DNA from 4 places in the Bacillus sp. KNSH39 genome. Region 3 is predicted to be linked to each of the others. Evidence: riboswitches for the same ligand, from Rfam matches in the RefSeq annotation. Region 3 holds a riboswitch; each other region holds the start of a gene.
The links. Region 3 has a riboswitch for S-adenosylmethionine ahead of ACUL40_RS19250 (bifunctional O-acetylhomoserine aminocarboxypropyltransferase/cysteine synthase). Riboswitches for the same ligand answer to the same signal wherever they lie in the genome.
Positions count from the first base shown of each region.

Region 1 (2,202 bases), 270 kb from region 3:
AATTCGTAATATTCTTCTTTAAATTTATTTCCTATATAGCAACATGTTTGAGAAAAAGTTTAAATATGATGTAAATAATAACAACTCATTTCAGGAGGTCATTATGAAAGCTATTATTTGCACAAAGTATGGACCACCTAATGTTCTCCAACTTCAAAATATAGAAAAGCCTAAACCTAAAAAAAATGAAGTATTAGTTAAAATTCACGCAACAAGTGTATCGACTGGAGATTGTAGAATACGTGGCTTTAATAGCCCCCTCTTATTTTGGATTCCTATGCGGATCATATTAGGTTTCAGAAAACCGAGAAAACCTATACTTGGCGTAGAGTTATCCGGTGAAATCGAAGACATTGGAACAGATGTAACTCAATTTAAAAAAGGAGATCAAATTTTTGCATTAACAGAACTAAACCTTGGTGGTTATGCCGAATACACATGCGTGCATGAAAGTGGATTAATAGCATTAAAACCTACCAATGTGACATATGAAGAAGCTGCCGTTATTCCTTTTGGCGGAACTTCAGCATTGCACTTCCTTAGAAAAGGACAGATAAAAAAAGGGCAACGAGTACTTATATACGGCGCCTCTGGGTCAGTAGGGACAGCTGCCGTACAACTTGCGAAATACTTCGGGGCGACTGTCACAGCCATTTGTAGTAGTTCGAATTTCGATTTAGTAACAGCTTTAGGGGCAGACAACGTAATTGATTATATGAAAGAAGATTTTACTAAGCGGGGCGAGCACTATGACATTATATTTGATGCAGTTGGAAAATATAATAAGTCTCTTTGTACAGATGCATTAATGCCTAATGGAAAATATGTATCTGTGAACGGAATGATGGCAAAAGTCAGTAAAGAAGATATGAACCTACTAAAACAACTAGCTGAAACAGAAAAGCTAAAGCCTGTTATTGATAGAACTTACCGATTAGAAGAAATTGCTGAAGCTCATATATATGTAGAAAAAGGACATAAAAAGGGGAACGTTTCGATTACCATAAAATAAAATATTTTCTGAAAATAACATTGACAATTTTTTTTGTAAGATTTACTATTAGTACCATATTAAAAAACTACATACACATACTCTTATCAAGAGTGGCGGAGGGACTGGCCCGATGATGCCCGGCAACCGAGCTTATAACGTATAAGCTAAGGTGCTAATTCCTGCAAAACGAGTTTTCGTTTTGGAAGATAAGAGAGGAACCTATTTCGTCTATTCGGCACCTCTCTTATTTTGAGAGGTGCTTTTTATTTTGGAACGTATATGAAGGGGGAATCATAGATGAAGAAAGTATTATTAAGCATTGTAAGCGGAGCGGTACTATTATTAGGCGCATGTAGCGCAGGTTCAGATAAACAAGTAAAAGCGTTAGATGAGAAAAAGATTACTGTCGGTGTAACAGGCGGGCCGCATGAGCAGATTTTTGAAAAGGTAAAAGAAGTTGCAGCGAAAGATGGTCTCGAAATTGATATAAAAGTATTTAATGATTATGTAGCACCAAACGTATCCCTCGATGAAAAAAGCCTTGATGTAAATAGCTATCAAACGAAATCATATTTAGACGTATTTAAAGCTGAACGTAATATGAAATTAACCGAAGTATTTTCAACAGTAACATTCCCTATGGGCGTCTATTCTAAAGACATAAAAGATGTAAAAGAATTAAAAGATGGCGACGCAATCGCTGTCCCAAATGACCCAACGAATGAACTTCGTGCTTTAAAGTTATTTGAAAAAGCAGGGGTTTTAAAAGTGGATCCAAAAGCGACAGAAAAAGCGACTGCGAAAGATGTAATTGAAAATCCAAAAAAATTAAAGATTGTTGAGTTAGAGGCATCTCAATTACCAACACAACTAAGTGAAGTAAAAGCAGCTGCAATTAATACAAACTTTGCATTAGGTGCAAAATTAAGCCCTGCGAAAGATTCCATTTTCCGTGAAGGCAAAGATTCGCCTTATGTGAACTGGGTCGTTGTTCGTACTGAAAATAAAGATGATGTTGTTGTAAATAAATTAAAGAAAGCTTATCAATCTAAAGAAGTAAAAGAATTTATCGAGAAAAAATTTGATGGTTCTGTTTTACCGTCTTGGTAGGAGCTGACGATAATGATTGAATTAAAAAATGTATCCAAAGTATTTACAACAAAAAAGGGGAATGTGGAAGCTCTTAAGTCCACTTCCCTCCAAGTAAA
Region 1 covers NZ_JBQXYO010000001.1:4,033,337-4,035,538, reverse strand. Annotated here, with positions in the region: gene ACUL40_RS20700 (NAD(P)-dependent alcohol dehydrogenase) at 104-1,012, shown strand; SAM riboswitch class I at 1,093-1,207, shown strand; gene ACUL40_RS20695 (MetQ/NlpA family ABC transporter substrate-binding protein) at 1,292-2,104, shown strand; gene ACUL40_RS20690 (methionine ABC transporter ATP-binding protein) at 2,117-2,202, shown strand, end outside.
Region 1: linked by a shared signal. The riboswitch ahead of ACUL40_RS20695 (MetQ/NlpA family ABC transporter substrate-binding protein) and the one ahead of ACUL40_RS19250 (bifunctional O-acetylhomoserine aminocarboxypropyltransferase/cysteine synthase) in region 3 are both predicted to bind S-adenosylmethionine.

Region 2 (2,202 bases), 1.5 Mb from region 3:
TCTCCAGCCTTCAGGCTTTCTGCGACTTTTTCTGTTACCGGTAATGTAATTGGTATACTCCACACACTACCATTTGCTAAACGAAGCGTTTCTACAACAGAATCATAATCTTCCTTCCCTAAAAAACCAGTAAGGGGGCTATATCCACCTGTCGCCAATAGTTCTAAATCACTTAACGCAATATTGTCTAATTTAATTTCTTTTTCAATTTGTGATACGTCATATGTCTCATCTATACGGTTTACTAATTCGTTTACTATGCTCATTTTTCTATATCCTCTCTTAGCTTTATTTCAAGATTCATCTTATTGGTAATGAAGACCACATTCAGTTTTCACTTTTCCAGCCCATCTACCATCTCTTGAATCGCCACCATCCCCTACAGGTAACGTACATTTCTCACACCCAATACTTGGATAGCCAACATCATGCAACGGGTTATACGGCAAGCTATGTTTGTATACATATCGCCAAACTTCTTTCCACGTCCAATGAATGAGTGGACAAACTTTAATAGATTGAAAACGATGATCTTGATTTATAAACTTTGTATGCTTACGTGTTTCTGATTGTTCCCTTCTTAAGCCCGATATCCATGCTTTTTCCACGACTAATGATTTTTCTAAAGGTAAAATTTTTCTAATCTTACAACAAAGATTCGGATTGCTCTCCCACAGTTTTTCACCATGCAACTTCGCCTGTTCATCAAGTGTAAGTTCTGGCTGTTTTTCTATAATATTCAATGAAGGAAATCGTTCCCGCACTTTTCGAATTAATTCATACGTTTCTTGAAAATGAACATTTGTATCCAAAAATACAACTTTAGCAGATGGATTTACTTGGTTTATAATGTGCAGCAATACCATACCTTCCACCCCAAAGCTACATGCGTAGACAACCTCATCTTTATATTCTTTATAAGCCCAATTTAATACTGATAACGCACCTTTTGTTTCATCTTCTTCCGAAAACGAAACAACATTTTCTTCCCACGTTTCATACGTCAACATGTTTTTTCCCCCTGTAAAAGCAAAAAGACGGTTTTAACCTAATGAAAATAGGTTAAAACCGCCTCTAGTTTTTCTAGTCAGCGCTTTTCACTTTAAACGTACTTTTTCACTTTTCTCTAACTGAATTACTTTTCCATCTTGCACAACAATTGTAATTGAACCATATTTCATATCAGCAAGCATCGCTTCAATCTTCTCGGATACTTCATCAAAATGTTCCCGTACACTCACGCGAACAGCCCCCCTTTTTATTCATAAAAAAAATCTTTCCCATTTCGAAAAGACTGTTCGGTAATATATTTTACCTTATCTTTCAAAATGGATCCCATTTTGCTGGATTTAGCACCTTGCTTTCTATAAGCAGGTTGCCGAGCTTCTTCGGGCCAGTTCCCTCCGCTTCTCTTGATAAGCTTTGTATTTGTATTTTATCACAATTCTGATTTTTTTCAATCCTAGTTTTCCGATATATTTTAATTATTTTATTTTATAAAAAAGGAATTGCCCATTCGAACAACTCCTTTTCCTATTTAGACAAGCTCTTTAATACGTATGCGATCGTTCCCAATAATATTTTCATATGTTTCGCGTTCCACAACTACTTGCGATGTTCCGCCTTTTGCAAAGACAACGGCTGGTCTTCGAATCCGATTGTAATTATTCGCCATCGAGTACCCGTATGCTCCTGTACAGGAAACTGCTAGTAAATCAGAAGCAGCGACTTTCGGTAAATGAATATCCCAAATCAACATGTCTCCACTCTCACAGCATTTCCCGGCAATCGAAACGAGTTCCTCATTCTCATCATTCGCTCGATTCGCTAACATCGCTTCATAACGCGCATTATATAAAGCAGGTCTTAAATTATCTGTCATTCCACCATCGACTGATACATATTTCCGAATACCAGGAATATCTTTCACAGATCCAACTGTATAAATTGTTGTCCCAGCATCACCTACAATGCTACGGCCTGGCTCAATCCATATTTCTGGCAATGGATATTCACATACAGTAAATTGTTCTCTCACTGCACTTGTTACAGCTCGCACATATGTCTCAAGAGTTAATGGTGTATCTGACTCTGTGTAACGTATTCCAAATCCCCCGCCTACATTTAACACTTTTACTACATAGTTTGTTTGCTCTCTCACTTCTTCTAAAAATTGGCGAAGAACTTCAATTGCTCGAACAA
Region 2 covers NZ_JBQXYO010000001.1:5,288,005-5,290,206, reverse strand. Annotated here, with positions in the region: gene sat (sulfate adenylyltransferase) at 1-266, opposite strand, end outside; gene ACUL40_RS27200 (phosphoadenylyl-sulfate reductase) at 306-1,010, opposite strand; gene ACUL40_RS27195 (YezD family protein) at 1,098-1,241, opposite strand; SAM riboswitch class I at 1,314-1,422, opposite strand; gene lysA (diaminopimelate decarboxylase) at 1,538-2,202, opposite strand, start outside.
Region 2: linked by a shared signal. The riboswitch ahead of ACUL40_RS27195 (YezD family protein) and the one ahead of ACUL40_RS19250 (bifunctional O-acetylhomoserine aminocarboxypropyltransferase/cysteine synthase) in region 3 are both predicted to bind S-adenosylmethionine.

Region 3 (2,202 bases):
TTCGACCAGTTTTTTTATATTCAGCCATTACTTCAGGCATAAGGCGTGGGTATGTACCGAAATGTTTTTGTGATAGACCAACAAGGACCCCGCCAATTATTGTTACGCAAAGGGTGTAATAAGAGGGAAAAGAGAGAACTTCAGGCAAGTATCCCCAAATAAAGTGGATTCCAATATTTATTGTGACTAAAAATAACCAGACTGTAGCTCCTACTATAGATCCTAGAAGAATGCCATATAGAGCAAGTATGTAATGCATATCTTTTTTATTTGTCATGTTATACCTCCGTTATGTAAATCTTAGTAGGGAAAAAAGTGAAATATACTAGTGAAAAATGGATTGAATATATATAGTATCTTTTTGAGAAGATGGCCTATTCAACATATAGGCTAACTTTTGGGGAATTTGAATTTATAGGTTAAATTACTTATTTAATTTTATAGACTGATTTGAGGTTTTTAAAGGTCTTTTTTGAAATAGATTAGAATATATTTCTTTTGTTGCTTTATATGAAACTGTTAACATTTATTTTAGAACATTCAGAAAAACTGTTTGACATTAGGAAATTATTGCTATAAAATCAACGGTAATTGCATAGTCTTATCAAGAAAAGGTGGAGGGACAGGCCCGATGAAACCTTGGCAACAGCCGTATAACGGAATTGTGCCAAATCCTGCAGGTAGTAATCCTGAGAGATAAGAAAGAGCCTTTAGAGCGTGTTTTCAAACTGCTCCTTTCTTGTTTTCAGGAAAGGGGCAGTTTTTTATTTTGTATAAAAGAAAGGAGAATGAGAGATGGGAGAATCATGGGGAAAAGGAACAATTTGTGTGCAAGGTGGCTATACGCCAAAGAATGGTGAACCACGTGTTTTACCACTTTATCAAAGCACAACGTATAAATACGATACTTCGGATGATTTAGCAGCTCTATTTAACTTAGAGGCAGAAGGATATATTTATACACGTATTGGAAACCCTACTCTAGCAGCATTTGAGCAGAAATTATCAGATTTAGAAGGCGGTGTAGGAGCTGTTGCAACGGCTTCTGGGCAAGCAGCTATTATGCTCGCAGTTTTAAATATTTGTAGTAGTGGAGACCATTTACTTTGCTCTTCAACTGTTTACGGGGGAACGTTTAATTTATTTGGGGTGAGTTTACGTAAGCTTGGCATTGATGTTACGTTCTTTAATCCAAATTTAACGGCAGATGAAATCACGGCGCTTGCTAATGACAAGACGAAACTTATCTATGCAGAATCGTTAGGAAATCCAGCGATGAATGTTTTAAATTTTAAAGAATTTTCAGCTGCCGCTAAAGAATTAGAGGTACCTTTTATCGTTGATAATACATTAGCAACTCCTTATTTATGCCAGGCATTTGAACATGGGGCAAATATTATTGTTCATTCTACGACGAAGTATATCGATGGGCATGCGAGCTCTTTAGGCGGTATTGTAATTGACGGTGGAAACTTTGATTGGACAAATGGAAAGTATCCTGAGCTTGTTGAACCAGATCCAAGTTATCACGGTGTAAGTTACGTTCAAAACTTTGGTGCAGCAGCGTATATTGTGAAAGCACGTGTTCAGCTATTAAGAGATTATGGAAATTGTATGAGCCCATTCAATGCATATATTAGCAATATTGGCTTAGAAACATTGCATTTACGAATGGAACGTCATAGTGAAAATGCTCTTGCAGTTGCTAAGTGGCTTGCTAATCATGAACGTATTGAATGGGTGAATTATCCAGGCTTAGATAGTAATGAAAATTACTCATTAGCACAACAGTACTTGAAAAAAGGTGCTAGTGGTGTTTTAACTTTCGGTATTAAAGGCGGATTAGAAGCAGCAAAAGAATTTATCGCAAATGTAAAACTAGCAACTCTTGTAACGCACGTAGCTGATGCACGAACTTGCGTTATACATCCTGCTAGTACGACGCATAGACAATTAAATGCTGAAGATCAGCGTTTAGCGGGTGTTACATCTGATTTAATTCGTTTATCGGTTGGTATAGAAGATGTTTCTGATATTATTGCAGATTTGGAAGCAGCTCTAGTTGGAGGCAAAACACATGCCGATCATAATTGATAAAGATTTACCGGCTCGCAAAGTGTTGCAAAAAGAAAATATTTTTGTAATGACGAAGGAGCGGGCAGAAACACAAGATATACGTGCTTTAAAAATTGCTATATTAAA
Region 3 covers NZ_JBQXYO010000001.1:3,767,028-3,769,229, reverse strand. Annotated here, with positions in the region: gene ACUL40_RS19255 (chloride channel protein) at 1-277, opposite strand, end outside; SAM riboswitch class I at 599-703, shown strand; gene ACUL40_RS19250 (bifunctional O-acetylhomoserine aminocarboxypropyltransferase/cysteine synthase) at 796-2,094, shown strand; gene metA (homoserine O-acetyltransferase MetA) at 2,078-2,202, shown strand, end outside.

Region 4 (2,202 bases), 1.3 Mb from region 3:
CGAAATCTCGTACAATAAAGGGAACGAAACCAGGATGAATACCAGCAGACGGAACAGAAAAGCTCTTCTTGAAAGATGCATCGTCTTCAGTTAAATATTTTGAGATAGCAAGAGCCTCCTCTTTTTCTAGCGCAACACTTCCGTATGGAGATGGGAATAATGAAAAGTCAGCCCCAGCATAACGTAGTAGCTTTCCAAGTAATAATGGAGATGAAACTCCATATAACTTGGATGCTGAATAAGCACCACTTACAGCAGGATGTGCCATAATAGGAACTGGGATTTCATCATCTTCTGCAAGTGATTGTAGTACATCTAGTCCGTAAGCAAATACGTTAAATAATAGAATATCAGCTCCAGCTTGCACTGCACGTTTAGCATTTTCTTTTAAATCAAAAGTTCGTCCTGTTAAATTTACGGCATATAACGTTTTATGTCCGTATGTTTCATATACGGATTGTAAAACTTCTTTTCCAGATACAATGCGTTTCGTAAGTGGTGTTAATGCATTTTCAAATAATATTTCATCATCTTTTACTATATCTACACCACCAATTGCTTGATCGCGTAATTGCGTTTTTAAATACCCAATGTTTCGTCCAATCATTCCTTTAAAAATACTCATTAAAAGGGGACGATCATGCACTTGTAAAAGATTTCGAATACCATCTATCCCGAATTTTGGACCAGGAAAATGTTTTTTTAACTCGTCTGAAAAAGTTAAGTCAATTAATTTTACTTCGCCATCAAGTGATAGCTTTCCAAATGTAGTCGTTAAAATCGCTGGTAAATCTGGACTGAAGTTTAATAGCGGATATTCGATTTTAATAATTCCGCGTTTTACTTTTTTACGTAAATACGAATTGGTATGTTCATGTTCAGCTAATTCCTCAACATGAATGACGTTGCCTTTATGCTGCTTTAATTGTTCTTGCAATAAGTGTGGTAAATGAGTCCAAGAGCCAATTGTTAAACCGAGTGCAATTTGCTCAGCTTTTTTTTCTAAGTTATGTGAATCATCATGGATTAAATACGTCGCTATAATTCCGCTCATTGTTATAACCTCCTAGTTAAATAAAAAAACCTCTCAGCTAAGGAGAGGTTTTTTTACAACCAGCTCCTTATCTGTCAGCGTAATGCTGCGAGAATTAGCACCGTGTCTACAATTGTAGATCGGTTGCCGGGTTTCGTCGGGCTCGTCCCTCCACCTGCTCTTGATAAGAAGTATTTAGAAATGTTTAAATTTTTTAGATAACTGAATTTTGTCAGATATTTTTCGTGTTGTCAATTACTTTTTGAAAAAATTTAATTTATCAATTCGATTAATGGCTTCTCGTAATCTATCTTCTGTATGTAAGAGACCAACACGGACATACCCTTCGCCATGCTCACCAAATCCAACACCAGGAGCAACTGCGACATGTGCTTTTTCTAGTAAAATATCAGAAAATTGCTCAGAGGTATATCCTTTTGGAACGGGAAGCCATGCAAAGAATGATCCTGTTGGAATGTCTACATTCCAACCAATTGAGTGACAGGCTGAAATAAGAGCGTTTCTTCGAGATTCGTAACTATTTACAAGGTCTATTACACAAGACTGTGAACTTAATAGCGCTTCTCGAGCAGCATCTTGAACTGCACCGAATATACTAACATACATATGATCTTGTAATAGGTTAATTGTTTCAATCACACTTTCATTCCCTACAGCAAAAGCGATGCGCCAGCCAGCCATATTGAAAGTTTTTGATAATGTGTAAATTTCAATTCCTATATTTTTCGCACCATCTGCTTGCAAGAAACTAACAGGTTTTTGACCATCAAATCCGATAGCGCCATAAGCAAAATCGTGAACAACTAATATATTATGTTTATTAGCAAAGTGAATGGTTGCATCAAAAAAATCTTTTGATGCAGTAGCACCGGTAGGATTATTTGGATAGTTTAAAAACATTAATTTTGCACGCTCTGCAATAGAGTCATCAATGTTCGCATAATCTGGTAAAAAGTTATTTTCTGCAATAAGTGGCATTCTTTCAAATTGTGCTTTTGCTAAAGCAACCCCGGATAAATAATCTGGATAACCTGGATCCGGAACGAGAATCGTATCACCAGGATTTGTAAAACAAATCGGTAATTCTACTAGTCCAGCCTTCCCACCAAACAAAATAGCAACTTCAGTTTTTGGGTTTAATTCGACGC
Region 4 covers NZ_JBQXYO010000001.1:2,459,933-2,462,134, reverse strand. Annotated here, with positions in the region: gene mtnW (2,3-diketo-5-methylthiopentyl-1-phosphate enolase) at 1-1,054, opposite strand, end outside; SAM riboswitch class I at 1,119-1,224, opposite strand; gene ACUL40_RS12375 (pyridoxal phosphate-dependent aminotransferase) at 1,289-2,202, opposite strand, start outside.
Region 4: linked by a shared signal. The riboswitch ahead of mtnW (2,3-diketo-5-methylthiopentyl-1-phosphate enolase) and the one ahead of ACUL40_RS19250 (bifunctional O-acetylhomoserine aminocarboxypropyltransferase/cysteine synthase) in region 3 are both predicted to bind S-adenosylmethionine.